2 regions of the Stenotrophomonas sp. AB1(2024) genome follow, and region 2 is predicted to be linked to the other one. Evidence: riboswitches for the same ligand, from Rfam matches in the RefSeq annotation. Region 2 holds a riboswitch; the other holds the start of a gene.
What was found. Region 2 has a riboswitch for glycine ahead of gcvP (aminomethyl-transferring glycine dehydrogenase). Riboswitches for the same ligand answer to the same signal wherever they lie in the genome.
Positions count from the first base shown of each region.

Region 1: it holds a riboswitch for glycine, as region 2 does, so the genes downstream of both, WIX41_RS07035 (trimeric intracellular cation channel family protein) here and gcvP (aminomethyl-transferring glycine dehydrogenase) in region 2, are expected to answer to the same signal.

Region 1 covers NZ_JBBHKO020000001.1:1,483,003-1,490,387, forward strand. Annotated here, with positions in the region: gene WIX41_RS07010 (glutathione S-transferase family protein) at 1-390, opposite strand, end outside; gene WIX41_RS07015 (NYN domain-containing protein) at 449-1,195, opposite strand; gene WIX41_RS07020 (NAD(P)/FAD-dependent oxidoreductase) at 1,364-2,653, shown strand; gene WIX41_RS07025 (hypothetical protein) at 2,703-3,020, opposite strand; gene WIX41_RS07030 (GIY-YIG nuclease family protein) at 3,075-3,335, opposite strand; glycine riboswitch at 3,380-3,462, shown strand; glycine riboswitch at 3,483-3,573, shown strand; gene WIX41_RS07035 (trimeric intracellular cation channel family protein) at 3,662-4,279, shown strand; gene WIX41_RS07040 (GNAT family N-acetyltransferase) at 4,304-4,789, opposite strand; gene WIX41_RS07045 (DUF1778 domain-containing protein) at 4,794-4,991, opposite strand; gene WIX41_RS07050 (3-deoxy-7-phosphoheptulonate synthase) at 5,052-6,125, opposite strand; gene groL (chaperonin GroEL) at 6,476-7,385, opposite strand, start outside.
Region 2 covers NZ_JBBHKO020000001.1:3,142,362-3,149,746, forward strand. Annotated here, with positions in the region: gene WIX41_RS14050 (amino acid permease) at 1-82, shown strand, start outside; gene gcvP (aminomethyl-transferring glycine dehydrogenase) at 511-3,405, opposite strand; glycine riboswitch at 3,490-3,591, opposite strand; gene WIX41_RS14060 (multidrug effflux MFS transporter) at 3,875-5,098, shown strand; gene WIX41_RS14065 (hypothetical protein) at 5,148-5,534, shown strand; gene WIX41_RS14070 (M2 family metallopeptidase) at 5,713-7,385, opposite strand, start outside.

The DNA.
Region 1 (7,385 bases), 1.7 Mb from region 2:
GGCATTGATGCGGGCCTCGTCGCGGTCGGCCGGGGCGGTGCGCATGATGCCCCAGATGAGGTCGGTGTACAGCGGCGCCATGCGCGAGGTGCTCCAGTCCATCCACTTCTCGGCCTGGGCACGCACCATCGCGTCTTCGGGATACAGCGTGCCCAGCGCGTAGCGCGCGCTCAGGTAACGCACGATGGTGTTGGATTCCCACAGCGGCAGGCCGTGGTCTTCGATCACCGGGACCAGGCCGTTGGGGTTCATGCCGACGTATTCCGGCGACTGGGTGCCACCGAAGGGGCCGCCCACTTCGATGGACTCGTATGGCAAGCCGATTTCCTCCGCGCACCACAGCACCTTGCGCACGTTGCTGGAATTTATCCGGCCCCAGATCTTCAGCATGTTGGTCTTCCCGGTGATTGATTTGCGCCGATACGATACGCCGATCGCTCCACCGGTGTTACCGCGCCTTCCTGGGAAGTGCGCGGACGTAGGTGGATTTGCCCTCTTTCTTCATGTCGAACAGGCCAGTGGCGGCGAGCAGTTCGCTGAGCTTGTTGTAGCCATAGTTGCGCGAGTCGAACGAGGCCTGGTTGCCGATCTGGCTGCCGACCGGACCCAGGTGCGACCAGCCGTCTTCGGCTTCGGCCGAGGTCACCGCGCGGCGCAGCATCTGCACCAGGCGGGTATCGCTGCGCAGTTCGGGGCCGGTCTTGCGTGGGCGGGTTTCCTCTGCATTCTGTTCCACTTCCGCATCCACCGCGTGGCTCTGCCCCAGCGCTTCAAGATAGGTGAACTTGGAGCAGGCGTTGACGAACGGCTCCGGCGTTTTCTTCTCACCAAACCCATACACCTTCACCCCGTCGGTCAGCAGGCGCATCACCAGCGGGGTGAAGTCGGCATCGCTGGACACGATCGCAAACCCATCCAGGTTGCGCGCGTACAGCATGTCCATCGCATCGATCACCATCGCCATGTCCGAGGCGTTCTTGCCGCGGCTGTAGGCGAACTGCTGGATGGGCCGGATCGCGTACTCATGCAGCACGCCCTCCCAGCCCTTCAACCGTGGACTCTTCCAGTTGCCATAGGCGCGGCGCACGTTGGCCACGCCGTAGCGCGCCACCTCGGCCAGCACCACGTCGATTTTCGAAGACGGTGCGTTGTCGGCATCGATCAGCAGGGCGATGCGCTTTTCCGGTTCGGTCATCTCAACCTCCAGGCAAGGAACGGATCGGCCGCCGGCAGGCGCGACGGCTGCTGAACCCAGTATCTGTCATCCACGTGAATATCGCGCGTCACATGCGACCATGTGTCGCTTCGCTTCGACCATGTTCCCATGGGGTCGGAAGGCCGGCCCCCGCCAAGGAGTCATTGCATGACCCGCGATTCCCTGCCCCACCTGGTCATCATCGGTGGCGGCTTCGCCGGCCTCTGGGCCACCCGCGCGCTGGCCAGCGCGCGCCTCCGCATCACCCTGGTGGACCGTCGCAACCACCATCTGTTCCAGCCCCTGCTGTACCAGGTCGCCACTGCCGGCCTGTCCGCGCCCGACATCGCCGCGCCGCTGCGCCACATCCTCGGCGACCAGCACAACGTGGAAGTGCGGCTGGGTGAGGTGACCTCCATCGACAAGGACAGCCGCCAGATCACCCTGGCCGATGGCAGCCAGCTGGGCTACGACACCCTCATGCTGTGCACCGGCGCCACCCACGCCTACTTTGGGCATGACCAGTGGGCCGCCGATGCCCCGGGCCTGAAGACCCTGGACGATGCCATCGCGCTGCGCCGCAAGCTGCTGCTGGCGTTCGAACGCGCCGAGGCCGAGCCCGATCCGGCGCGCAAGGCGGCGTGGCTCAGCTTCGCGGTGGTCGGCGGCGGCCCCACCGGGGTGGAACTGGCCGGCACGTTGGCCGAGATTGCGCGGCATACCCTGCGCAACGAGTTCCGCCACATCGATCCTGCCAGCGCCAAGGTGCGGCTGGTCGAAGCCGGCCCGCGCGTGCTGTCCAGTTTCCCCGAGGTGCTGTCGCTGAAGGCGCGGCGCCAGTTGGAGAAGCTGGGCGTGGAAGTGCTGACTGGCACAGCGGTGAGCAACATCAACGGCGAGGGCTTCCAGCTGGGCGGGCAGTTCGTTCCCGCGCGCACGGTGGTGTGGGCCGCCGGCGTGGCCGCCTCGCCGCTGGCGCGTACGCTGGAGGTGCCACTGGACCGCGCCGGGCGCGTGCCGGTGCAGCCCGATCTCACCCTGGCCGGGCACCCGGAGATCTTCGTCGCTGGCGACCTGGCCGCGCTGCAGCGGGCCGATGGCCGCCCGGTACCGGGCGTTGCGCCCGCCGCCAAGCAGATGGGCAAGCATGTGGCCACGATCATCCGCGCGCGGCTGGACGGCAAGCCGGCACCGGGGCCGTTCAAGTACCAGGACTTCGGCAACCTGGCCACGATCGGGCGCATGGCGGCCATCGTCCACCTGGGCCGGTTGCAGCTGTCGGGCGTGCTGGCCTGGTGGTTCTGGCTGGCCGCGCACGTGTTCTTCCTGATCGGGTTCCGCAACCGCATCGTGGTACTGCTCAACTGGGCCGTGGCGTACTGGAGCGGCCAGCGCAGCGCGCGGATCATCTTTGGTGATGACCAGGACGACCGGCGACCCGGGGCTCCAGGGCACTGACGGGGGCAGCGACGCAGGGCGTCGTTCCACCGGTCATCCGGTCATCCGGTCACGGGTCGTTGCCGGGAGCCAGACGCACATCCCAGGTGCACAGGTAGTCCGGGTCGGTGATGGTCAGCGCCATTGAGCGCAGCGTGTAGTCGCCCGGCGCCGCTGGCGTGTAGTGGTCCAGCGTGGGCGGCAGGAACACTTCCTGGCCGTCCAGCGCGCTGGCCAGCACCACGCCCTCCTCGTCATTGATACGCAGTACCTCGCCTGCCAGCTGCCGGTGTTCCAGCGCGTTGCCGTCGGCGTCCAGGTAGGTGATGCCGGCAAGAACGGTCTTGCCGATCATGCTGTGCGCCTTGCGTGGGTCGATATCGGTCATTGCAGGGGCCGGGCGGTGGAAATCACACCATACAGTGCCGGGCAGGGTCCGGCGCTACGGTTGCTGCAGCCATGCCAGCTTGCGTGCACGTGGCTGACGCTTGAGCTCGCATTCGGCCTTCGATGCCGCCGACCGGTCGGGGTAGGCGCGCATGGCCAGCACCCTCACCGGCGGGTTGGCGCGGGTGTAGCGCGCCCCTTTGCCGCACAGGTGGGCCTGGAAGCGGGCGTCCACGTCGTTGCTGATGCCGGCGTAATACGTGCCGTTGCGGCATTCCAGCAGGTATACAAACCAGGGGGCAGGTTCAGCGGGCATACCAGGATTATCCACCGGCGCGGGGGCGCTGGCTGTTAGAATCCACTCCGGATGCAGGAGAGAGGCGCCGCGCTGGCGCCCGCCGAAGGCGCAGGCTCCCATAATCGCTCAGGCCGGTGGCTCGATAGGCCACCAACCATGCATCCAACACGCCGATCTGGAGAGAGGTCTTCAATGACCCGCCGAAGGGGCACGTGGCCTGGCCACTGAACTCTCAGGCAAAAGGACAGCGGGAGCGGCAACGGAACCCCACCCCACGACAGTGCTGCGGCGCTGGCGTGGTGCGTGCGCGCTTCCGCCCTGCCCGCCCCACCCGGAGCCGTCGCATGTTGCTGTCCCTGATCTACCTCATCGCCATTTCCGCCGAAGCCATGACCGGCGCGCTGTCTGCCGGGCGGCGGCGGATGGACCTGTTCGGCGTGGTCATCATCGCCTGCGTCACCGCCCTCGGCGGTGGCTCGCTGCGCGACATCGTGCTGGGCCACTACCCGCTGGGCTGGGTGAAGCATCCGGAATACCTGGGCTTCACCATCTGCGCGGCGCTGATCGCCACCTGGGTGGCGCGCTGGATGCACCACTTCCGCCGTACCTTCCTGGTGCTCGATGGCCTGGGGCTGATCTGCTTCACGCTGATCGGCTGTGCGGTGGCGCGCGACGGCGGCCACGCGGTGCCGATCGTGCTGATCGCCGGCATGCTCACCGGCGCCTTCGGCGGCGTGCTGCGCGATGTGCTGTGCAATGAAGTGCCACTGATCTTCCAGAAGGAACTGTACGCGGTGATCACCCTGCTCACCGGCGCCGCGTGGCTGGGCCTGCTCGAACTGGGCATATCGCTCAATGCCGCCACCCTGTGGTGCCTGGGCGGCGGCTTCGCGTTCCGCCTGCTGGCCATCCACTTCAAGTGGGAGATGCCGAAGTTCGTGTACCGCGACGAGGTGCATTAGCGCGTACCGACCAACGGTCGGTACCTACCTTCGGTGAGTGAGGGGCAGCATCAGCGTGAGAGGCTGAATCGGTGAAGCGATGAAACCGTGCTTGAGATAGAACGCCTTGGCGGGCTCATCGAGGGCATGGCAGAGCAACGCACGGGCTCCGACCTGGCCGCACGCCTGCAGCGCACGTAGCACGGCATCCTTCAACAAGCCCTGGCCAATGCCTTGCCCAGCCCTGTCCGCATGTACCGCCAGCCGCCCCAACACGATGACCGGGATGGGATCGGGCATGTTGCGGCGGATTCGTCCGGGAACGGCTTCATGCACCATCGAACCGACTGAGAGCGCGCAGTAGCCGACAACGCGATGCTGCTCATCGCAGGCGACGAAGCATCGTGATGCGCCGGATGCCTGGTTCTGGCGTGCGCGTTCAAGCAGCCATTTCGCCAGGGCTGGGGTGCTGCAGCGGAAGTCATCCAGCAGATGGCCGGCATGCAGCGGCGTTGGAGCGGAGAGCCACAAGGGCTCACCGTTCCCAAGGCGCTGGCGTGCTCAGCAACCGGCGCAGCGCCGGGTTGTCTTCCAGCGGCGCGTCCAGCAGCGCGTCCAGCAGCGCGTTGAAGCGCTGCAGCTGTTCAGCGTTCAACGTGAACTGCATCTGGTCGGCCAGCACCTCGCGTGCCCTGTCGCATGCGGCGTCCAGGATGAACTCGGTGCGATTCACACCACCTCCCGGTAGAGCTGATCTTTCGTGGAGCCGGCCGGCGGCCGGCTCCCTACGGGGTCAAGCCGCCTCGGACAGACGCCGCGCGCGCCGCGCACGCACGGCTTCGGCCAGCGATTCGAGCACAGCCAGCGAACTGTCCCAGCCGATGCACCCGTCGGTGATGCTCTGGCCGTAGATCAGCGGCTGGCCCTCCACCAGATCCTGGCGACCAGCCACCAGGTGGCTCTCCACCATCACCCCGACGATGCGCTCTTCGCCTGCGGCCAGCTGCGCATTGATGTCGGCAATCACCTTCGGCTGGTTCTCTGGATTCTTGCTGCTGTTGGCATGGCTGGCATCGATCATCAGCCGTGCCGGCAGCTGCGCCTTGACCAGGGTCTGGCTGGCCGCGTCCACGCTGGCCGCATCGAAGTTGGGCACCTTGCCGCCACGCAGGATCACGTGGCAATCCGGGTTGCCGGCCGTGGCAACAATGGCCGTGTCGCCCTGCTTGGTCACCGACAGGAAATGATGTGGGTTGGACGCCGCGCCCACCGCATCGGCGGCGATCTTGATGTTGCCGTCGGTACCGTTCTTGAAGCCGACCGGGCACGACAGCCCCGACGCCAGCTCGCGATGCACCTGGCTTTCAGTGGTACGCGCACCGATCGCGCCCCAGGCCACCAGGTCGGCGATGTACTGCGGCGAGATCACATCGAGGAATTCAACGCCGGCAGGCAGGCCCAGCTTGTTGATGTCGCGCAGCAGGCCGCGGGCAACGCGCAGGCCCTTGTTGATCTGGAAGCTGCCATCCAGGTCCGGGTCGTTGATCAGGCCTTTCCAGCCCACGGTGGTACGCGGCTTTTCGAAGTACACGCGCATGACGATTTCCAGCTCACCAGCGTAGGCATCGCGCAGCGGCTTGAGGCGCTGGGCGTATTCGATCGCGGCCACCGGATCGTGGATCGAGCACGGGCCGATCACCACCGCCAGGCGGTCGTCGCGGCCGTGCAGGATCTCGTGCAGTGCTGCACGCGAGGAACTGACCGTGGATGAGGCTTCGTCGTCGCAGGGCAGCATCGACAGCAGCTGTGCCGGCGGGGTCAACGGTTCGATCTTGCGGATGCGCAGGTCGTCGGTATGGGGGGGCATGGGGGTGTCTCCTGGAAGGTAGGGGTCCCCAGCGCGGCGGCAACAAAAAAGCCGCCAGGTGCGCTGGCGGCTTTCGGGAATGCGTCTGAAGCTTTCTTCAGGGTGAGCGCATGCCTTCCTCCGCCGGTGGCTTCGGAAAGTAATACCAAAAGTAGGAATTGGCGTGGCGTGCGTTCATTGGGGAGTATTGATATCACAGGGGTTTGGGGCTGCCAACTGTTTCATTCGCAACTGCGGATGCAGGTTCAGCTCCTGCCATGCAATACAAAAAAAAGAACCCCGCCTTTCGGCGGGGTTCCTGTGGTGCACCTACCGGACCGATGTCTGCCGGCCGGTGGCCGGCGCCGACATCAGAAATCCATGCCGCCCATGCCACCCATGCCGCCCATACCGCCGCCTGCTGCGCCGGCGCCGTCGTCCTTCTTCGGCGCTTCGGCAACCATGGCTTCGGTGGTGATCATCAGGCCGGCGATCGAGGCGGCGTTCTGCAGGGCAGAACGGGTCACCTTGGTCGGGTCCAGGATGCCAAAGGCCAGCATGTCGCCGAATTCGCCGTTGGCAGCGTTGTAGCCGTAGCTGCCGGTGCCTTCCTTGACCTTGTTGACGATCACGGACGGCTCTTCGCCGGCGTTGGCGACGATTTCACGCAGCGGGGCTTCCATCGCGCGCAGGGCGATCTGGATGCCGTGGTTCTGGTCTTCGTTGGCACCCTTCAGGCCAGCCAGCGCGGTGACCGCACGCACCAGGGCAACACCGCCGCCCGGCACCACGCCTTCTTCGACCGCTGCACGGGTAGCGTGCAGGGCGTCGTCGACGCGGTCCTTCTTTTCCTTCATTTCGATTTCGGTCGACGCACCCACCTTGATCACCGCAACACCGCCGGCCAGCTTGGCCACGCGTTCCTGCAGCTTCTCACGATCGTAATCCGACGAGGTGTCTTCGATCTGGGTCTTGATGCGGGCCACGCGCGATTCCACGGCAGCCTTGTCGCCCTGGCCGTCGATGATCGTGGTGTTTTCCTTGGAAACCTGCACCTTCTTGGCGCGGCCCAGGTCGGCGATGGTCGCCTTCTCCAGCGACAGGCCGATCTCTTCGGAGATCACGGTGCCGCCGGTCAGCACGGCCATGTCTTCCAGCATCGCCTTGCGGCGGTCGCCGAAGCCCGGTGCCTTGACGGCCACGACCTTGACGATGCCACGGATGGTGTTGACCACCAGGGTCGCCAGCGCTTCGCCTTCGACTTCTTCAGCAACGATCAGC
Region 2 (7,385 bases):
GTCGATGGCTGCGCTGACCGCGATCATCGCCATCACCAGCGAAATCGCACGGCGCGTGCGGCGGAATCGCGCGGACTGCTGAAACGAGAGATGTGCGAACTTCTGCTTGAATGGGGCGCCGCCCCGCTGGCGCGTGATTGACGGAAACGGCTCTTGTTCTGATGCTGACCCGTTACGTAGCGGTCGGTGTAGAGCCACGCCCTGCGTGGCTACCGCGCGCAGCGCGGCACAAGCGTCCGAAGCCACATCAACGCGGCGCAACGCAACCGCCCGACGTGTGGAGCCGGCCGAAGACACGGGTCAGGGTTCATGACCCTGAAACGAAGAGCAGCCACGCTACCGAAGCATGTCCCGTGCCCTGCGGCCAGAAATGGGCGCGTGGCGATGCGTTCATCGAAATGGCGCACGCCGGTCATGGGGCGCGGCGTGGCTCTACGGATGCGATGCGAGCATTGCCAACAAAAACGGCCCGCTTGCGCGGGCCGTCTTCGTTTCAACCGGGCAGAAGGATCAGACCTCCACGCCCTCGTCTTCCTTGTACGCGTCCACTGGGATGCAGGCGCACATCACGTTCTTGTCGCCGTACACGTTGTCCACGCGTGCCACCGGCGGCCAGTACTTCTGCTGGCGCAGGCTGGCCAGCGGGAAGGCCGCCAGTTCGCGCGGGTAGGCATGCGACCACTCGCTGGCCGATACCGCCGTGGCGGTGTGCGGGGCGTGCTTGAGCGGGTTGTCTTCGCGGTCCAGGCGGCCGTCTTCGATCGCGGCGATCTCCTCGCGGATCTGGATCATCGCGTTGATGAAGCGGTCCAGCTCGTGCAGCGATTCGCTTTCGGTCGGCTCCACCATCAGCGTGCCGGCCACCGGGAAGCTCAGGGTCGGCGCATGGAAGCCGAAGTCGATCAGCCGCTTGGCCACGTCTTCAGCGCCCACGCCCGAGGTCTTCTCCAGCGGGCGCACGTCCAGGATGCACTCGTGCGCCACCAGCCCGTTGCGGCCGGTGTACAAGGTCTTGAAGTGCGGGGCCAGACGCTTGGCGATGTAGTTGGCGTTGAGCAGGGCCACCTGGGTGGCCTTGCGCAGGCCTTCGGTACCCATCAGCGTGATGTACATCCAGCTGATCGGCAGGATCGAGGCGCTGCCGAAGCTGGCCGCGCTGACCATGCCCACCGGGCCGTTGTCGCCCAGCTTGCCCGGCAGGAACGGGGCAAGGTGCGACTTGACCGCGCACGGGCCCACGCCGGGGCCGCCGCCGCCGTGCGGAATGCAGAAGGTCTTGTGCAGGTTCAGGTGCGACACGTCCGAGCCCCACTTGCCGGGCTTGGCCACGCCGACCAGGGCGTTCATGTTGGCGCCGTCGGTGTACACCTGGCCGCCATGCTTGTGGATGATCTCGCAGATCTCGACGACTTCTTCCTCGAACACGCCGTGCGTGGAGGGGTAGGTCATCATGATCGCGGCCAGGCGGTCGCTGTACTTCTCGGCGTTGATGCGGATGTCGTCCACGTCGACATTGCCGTTGCCGTCGGTCTTGGTCACCACCACCTTCATGCCGCACATCTGTGCGGAGGCCGGGTTGGTACCGTGCGCCGAATCGGGAATCAGGCAGACATCGCGATGGCCTTCGCCGCGCGAGCGGTGGTAGGCGCGGATCGCCAGCAGGCCGGCGTATTCGCCCTGCGCGCCGGAGTTCGGCTGCAGGCTCACCGCGTCGTAGCCGGTGCACTCGACCAGCATCGCTTCCAGCCCGTCGATCAGTTCCTTGTAGCCAAGTGCCTGGTCGGCCGGGGCCAGCGGGTGGATGTTGGCGAACTCCGGCCAGGTCACCGGGATCATCTCGGCAGTGGCGTTGAGCTTCATGGTGCAGCTGCCCAGCGGGATCATGGTGCGATCCATTGCCAGGTCCTTGTCGGCCAGCGAGCGCAGGTAACGCAGCAGCTCGTGTTCGCTGTGGTGGGTATTGAACACCGGGTGGGTCAGGAACGCGCTGGTGCGCACCAGGCCAGCCGGCAGGGCGTCGGCGGTGGCAGCGTCCAGCGCTTCCACATCCACGCTGGTACCAAACAGCTGACCCAGCGCGACGATGTCGGCGCGGGTGGTGGTCTCATCCAGGCTGATGCTGACCGCTTCGCTGTCGATCGCGCGCAGGTTGATGCGCGCGGCGGCGGCCTTGGCGTGGATCGCCTTGGCGTCGATGTCCTTGACGTGCAGGGTGTCGAAGAACTGCTCGCCGACGTTGATGCCGGCATTGCGCAGCGCCGCGGCCAGGATCGCGGCCAGGCGGTGGGTGCGGCGGGCGATGCGGGTCAGGCCATCCGGGCCGTGGTACACGGCATACATCGAGGCCATCACCGCCAGCAGCACCTGCGCGGTACAGATGTTGGAGGTGGCCTTCTCGCGGCGGATGTGCTGCTCGCGGGTCTGCAGGGTGAGGCGGTAGGCGGCGTTGCCCTGCGCGTCGACTGACACGCCGATCAGGCGGCCCGGCATCGAGCGCTTGTAGGCATCGCGGCAGGCCATGAAGGCCGCATGCGGGCCGCCAAAGCCGAACGGCACGCCGAAGCGCTGCGAGTTGCCCACCACGATGTCCGCACCCCATTCGCCGGGGGCGGCGATCAGGGTCAGCGCGAGCAGGTCGGTGGCTACGGCGACCAGGCCGCCGCGCGCGTGCACGGCATCGGCCAGTGCCTTGTAATCGCCGATATGGCCGAAGGTGTCCGGGTACTGCAGCAGCACGCCGTAGGCGTCCGCTTCCAGCGCTTCGGCCGGGGTGCCCACGCGCAGCACGATGCCCATCGGCTCGGCGCGGGTGCGCAGCAGTTCCAGCGTCTGCGGGTGCACGGCGTCGTGCACGAAGAAGGTGTCGGACTTGGACTTGGCCGAACGCTTGGCCAGGGTCATCGCTTCGGCGGCGGCGGTGGCTTCATCCAGCAGCGAGGCGTTGGCGATCTCCATGCCGGTCAGGTCGGCGCACAGGGTCTGGAAGTTGATCAGCGCTTCCATGCGGCCCTGCGAGATCTCGGCCTGGTACGGGGTGTAGGCGGTGTACCATGCCGGGTTTTCCAGCACGTTGCGCAGGATGACGTTCGGGGTGAGGGTGCCGTAGTAGCCCTGGCCGATGAAGGTGCGGAACACCTGGTTCCGGTCGGCGATGGTGCGGATCTTGGCCAGCGCTTCCACTTCGGTCAGCGAGCCGGGCAGCGCCAGCGCGGCAGGCGACTTGATCCCGGACGGCACGATGGCGTCGGTCAGTGCGTCCAGCGAGGCGTGGCCGACCACGTCGAGCATCTGCGCGATTTCGGCGTCGTTGGGGCCGATGTGGCGTTCGACGAACGCGTGGTGGTGTTCAAGCTCGCGCAGGGTAGGGGCGGCCGTTGAGGGGCGGGTCTGGGACATGGCTGGCATCCAAAAGAGTGGGCACGCACGTTCGGAAGCGCGGACGGGGCGTGTCGTGGGCGACAACGATCCACCGGACCCTGCGGTCTTCCTGGGTGCCCCTCTGTCCTTTTGCCTGAGAGTTTGGAAGCGCGCGGCTGCGTGCTTCGTGCCCCTTCGGCGCCGGCACTGGCCGGTCTCTCCAGAGTTTTGGTGCGGGTGGTATCGGGCCTGAGCGATTACGGGCGTTGCGCCTTCGGCAGCGGGGTGTCCGCTTCTCCCACCATGTAGCCCGGCAATTATAGCCCAGCGGCCTTGCTGGCAACGCCCGTCCGGCACATGAACAGGGGGCGCAGACCGGTCCGTAACCGACCGCCGGGCATGGTGCCAGGCAGGCGGACGGCCTATCATGGCCGGATCCTCGTATTCATCAGGCGCCACCGCAGGCTGCGGCCGGCGCCTTGCGTGCGTTCGCGCACGGCCGCTGACGGAAGACCCGATGACACCCGCCTCACCCTCCACCCGCCGCCTGGCCCTGCTGCTTGCCGGCCTGGCCATGTTCGGCCCGTTCTCGATCGACACCATCTTCCCTGCGTTCCTGCTGCTGGGCGAGCGCATGCAGGTCGACCAGGTGGCGGTGCAGCAGACGGTCAGCGTGTACCTGCTGTTCTACGGCCTGATGAGCCTGGCGCACGGCCCGCTGTCGGACGCGTTCGGTCGCCGCCGGGTGATCCTGGGCGGGCTGGTGCTGTTCATTGCGGCCTCGATCGGCTGTGCGTTGTCGCGCGACCTGACCACGCTGCTGGTGTTCCGCGCGCTGCAGGGCGTCACTGCCGGCGTGGGCGTGATCGTGGGCCGCGCAGTGATCCGCGATCTGTACCACGGCGCCGACGCGCAGCGGCTGATGAGCCAGGTGTCGATGATCTTCGGCATTGCCCCGGCCATCGCGCCGATCATCGGCGGTTGGATCCTGCTCGGCGGCGGTGACTGGCCGTTGATCTTCTGGTTCCTGGTGGTGTTTGCGCTGGTGTTGCTGGTGGCCACCGGCAAGTGGCTGCCGGAAACCCACCCGGTTGAAGCACGCACGCCGCTGTCCACCCGCGCGCTGCTGCGCAGCTACCTGCAGATGGGCACCAACCCGCGCCTGTTGCGCCTGGCTGCGGCCGGTGCGTTCAATTTCTCCGGCATTTTCCTGTACGTCGCCTCCGCACCGGTGTTCGTGATGCAGCACCTGCACCTGGACGAGGGCGGCTTTGCCTGGCTGTTCATTCCCACCATCGGCGGCATGACCATGGGTTCGTTCCTGTCCGGGCGCATGGCCGGGCGGATCACCGCAGCGCGGCAGGTGGGGATCGGTTTCAGCCTGTGCGCGGTGTCGGCGCTGGTCAACCTGGCCTACGTGCTGGCGGTGGGCCAGATCGCGCTGCCGTGGGCGGTGCTGCCGATCTTCATCGGCGGCGTGGGCATGGCGCTGATCTTCCCGATCCTGGCGCTGGCGGTGCTGGACATGTACCCGCACCAGCGCGGGCTGGCCTCGTCCATGCAGATGTTCATCCAGCTGATGATCAACACGGTGGTGGCCGGGGTGATTTCGCCGATGCTGAGCAGCACGCCGCTGCACCTGGCCCTGGGTTACGCCGGCTTCTTCGCCATCGGCGCCGCCTTCTGGTTCTGGGAGCGGCGCTGCGAACGCCGCCGCGAGACCGCCGCGGCCCTGGTTTGAGCCGGTGCGCTATCCTTTCCTCATCTGTTGAAGTCCGGAAGTCCCCCTGATGTCGACCACCTCCAAGCTGCGCCGTGACCTGCGCAAGCGCCGCGAAACCGAAGCGGCCAACCGTGAAAAGGCCAATGCGTCGCCGGTGGAGCCACATGCCGAACTGCGCGACCAGCAGCGCACGCTGCTGGCCGGCGTGGTGCGCCGCGATGGCGAATGGGTGCTGGGCATGGACGGCCGCATCGCCGGCCAGACCCCCAGCGCCGCGCGCGTGCTGGCGCTGATCATGCAGGCGGCCGAACTGCACGAACGCCAGGGCACCCCGGTGCGCCTGGTCTATTCGGATGCCCTGAAGGACGCCGCGCATGCCGAAGCCAAGGCCGACGGCAAGGATTTCGAGCAGTTCAAGACCGAACTTGCCGCGTCCCTGAAACCCAAATCCTGAGCCGCTACGTGGCATCCACGCAGGGCGTGGATCTACGACGGTCCCCGAATTGCATGCAATGACGTAGAGCCACGCCCTGCGTGGCTGCTCGTAGTGCATGCAATCACGTAGCGACACGCCGCGCGTGTCCCACGTAGACCCAAACAAAAAAGCCGGCCCAAGGGGCCGGCTTTTTGCCTTACGGAGCCTTCGGCGCTGCCGCCGCGGCTGGTGCCTGCCACCCGCACATCTGGCCCTGGTTCTGCTGCTTGAGCCAGTCGTTGACCGGGGTGAAGTACTCGATCATCGGGCCGGCATCGAGCTTGTCGCCCCCGGTGATTTCCTTCAACGTGGCCTGCCACGGCTGGCTGGCGCCCTTGCTCAGCATCGCCCAGAATTTCTGGCCGGCTTCCTTGTTGCCGTAGAAGCTGCACTGGTGCAGCGGGCCCTTGTAGCCGGCCGCATCGCACAGGCCCTTGTAGAACTGGAACTGCAGGATGCGGGCCAGGAAGTAGCGCGTATACGGGGTGTTGCCCGGCACGTGGTACTTCGCACCCGGATCGAAGAACGCTTCGCCGCGTGCCGACGCCGGGGCCACGCCCTGGTACTTGGCCTTCAGGTCCCACCACGCCTTGTTGTACTGGTCCGGGGTGATCGAGCCATCGAACACACCCCAGCGCCAGCGGTCGATCATCAGCCCGAACGGCAGGAACGACACGCCGCTGAGCGCCATGCGCATCTGTGCGTTGATGGTCGCTTCGCGGCTTTCCTGCGGCTTGTCGACCAGACCGATCGAGTTCAGGTACTGCGGGGTCATCGCCAGCACGATGGTGTCGCCGATCGCTTCGTGGAAGCCATCGTTGGCACCGCCCTGGAACAGCGGCGGCAGCGGGTTGTAGGCCAGGTCGTAATAGATGTGGCCCAGCTCGTGGTAGATCGTGGTGAAGTTTTCCTCGTTCGGCTTGATGCACATCTTGGTGCGCACATCGCCTTCCATGTTCATGTCCCACGCGCTGGCGTGGCAGACCACGTCGCGATCCAGCGGCTTGATGAACTGGGTCTTGTCCCAGTAAGACTTCGGCAGCGCCGGCATGCCCAGCGACACGTAGAAGTCCTGCGCGCGTTCGGTCATCTGCTTGGCGGTGCGCAGTTCGGCCTCACGCTGCGCCTTGTACAGCGCTTCGACGTTCGCGTTGCTGCTGCCGGCCTTGGCCAGCGCGCCGCTCAGGTTGGCCTGGTACTGTTTTTCCAGCGCAGCGGTGATGTCCAGGTTGCCCGCACCGGGGTACGGTTCGAGCTGGTCCCACAGGTTGGACCAGTCCTGCTGCCACATGTTGCCCAGCAGGTGCGCTGCGATCAGGCCGCCTTCGGTTTCGGCCTTGTCCTTGCCGTAGGTCGCGTCCAGCTTGGTGCGTGCGTAGCAGTGCAGCTGCTCGTACATCGGCTTGACCTGTTCCCACAGGCGGTCGGTTTCCGGACCGATCTGCTCGGCCGGCATGTCGTAGCCGCTGCGCCACATCTGGCCGGCGTCGGCGAAGCCCATTTCCTTGGCGCCTTCGTTGACCAGGCCGACGAAGCGCTGGTAATCGGCACGCATCGGCTTGGTGGTGGCGTGCCAGCCCTGCCAGGCGTCCAGCTGCTTGTCGTAGTCGCGGCTGCGCGCCAGCACCTGTTCCAGGTCGCCGAGCTGGCGGCAGGTAGCCGGGTTGGCCTCGTCGGTGCAGTACTTGCCCGAACCGTAGGCGCCTTCCATGCGGCTGGCGATGCGGGTCAGCTCGCCCAGCTTGGCCGGGTCGCGCGGCGCCGGCATGGCGGTCATCAGCTTGAGCAGGTGGATCTGGCGCCTGGTGTCCTCGCTCATCGGCTGGCCGT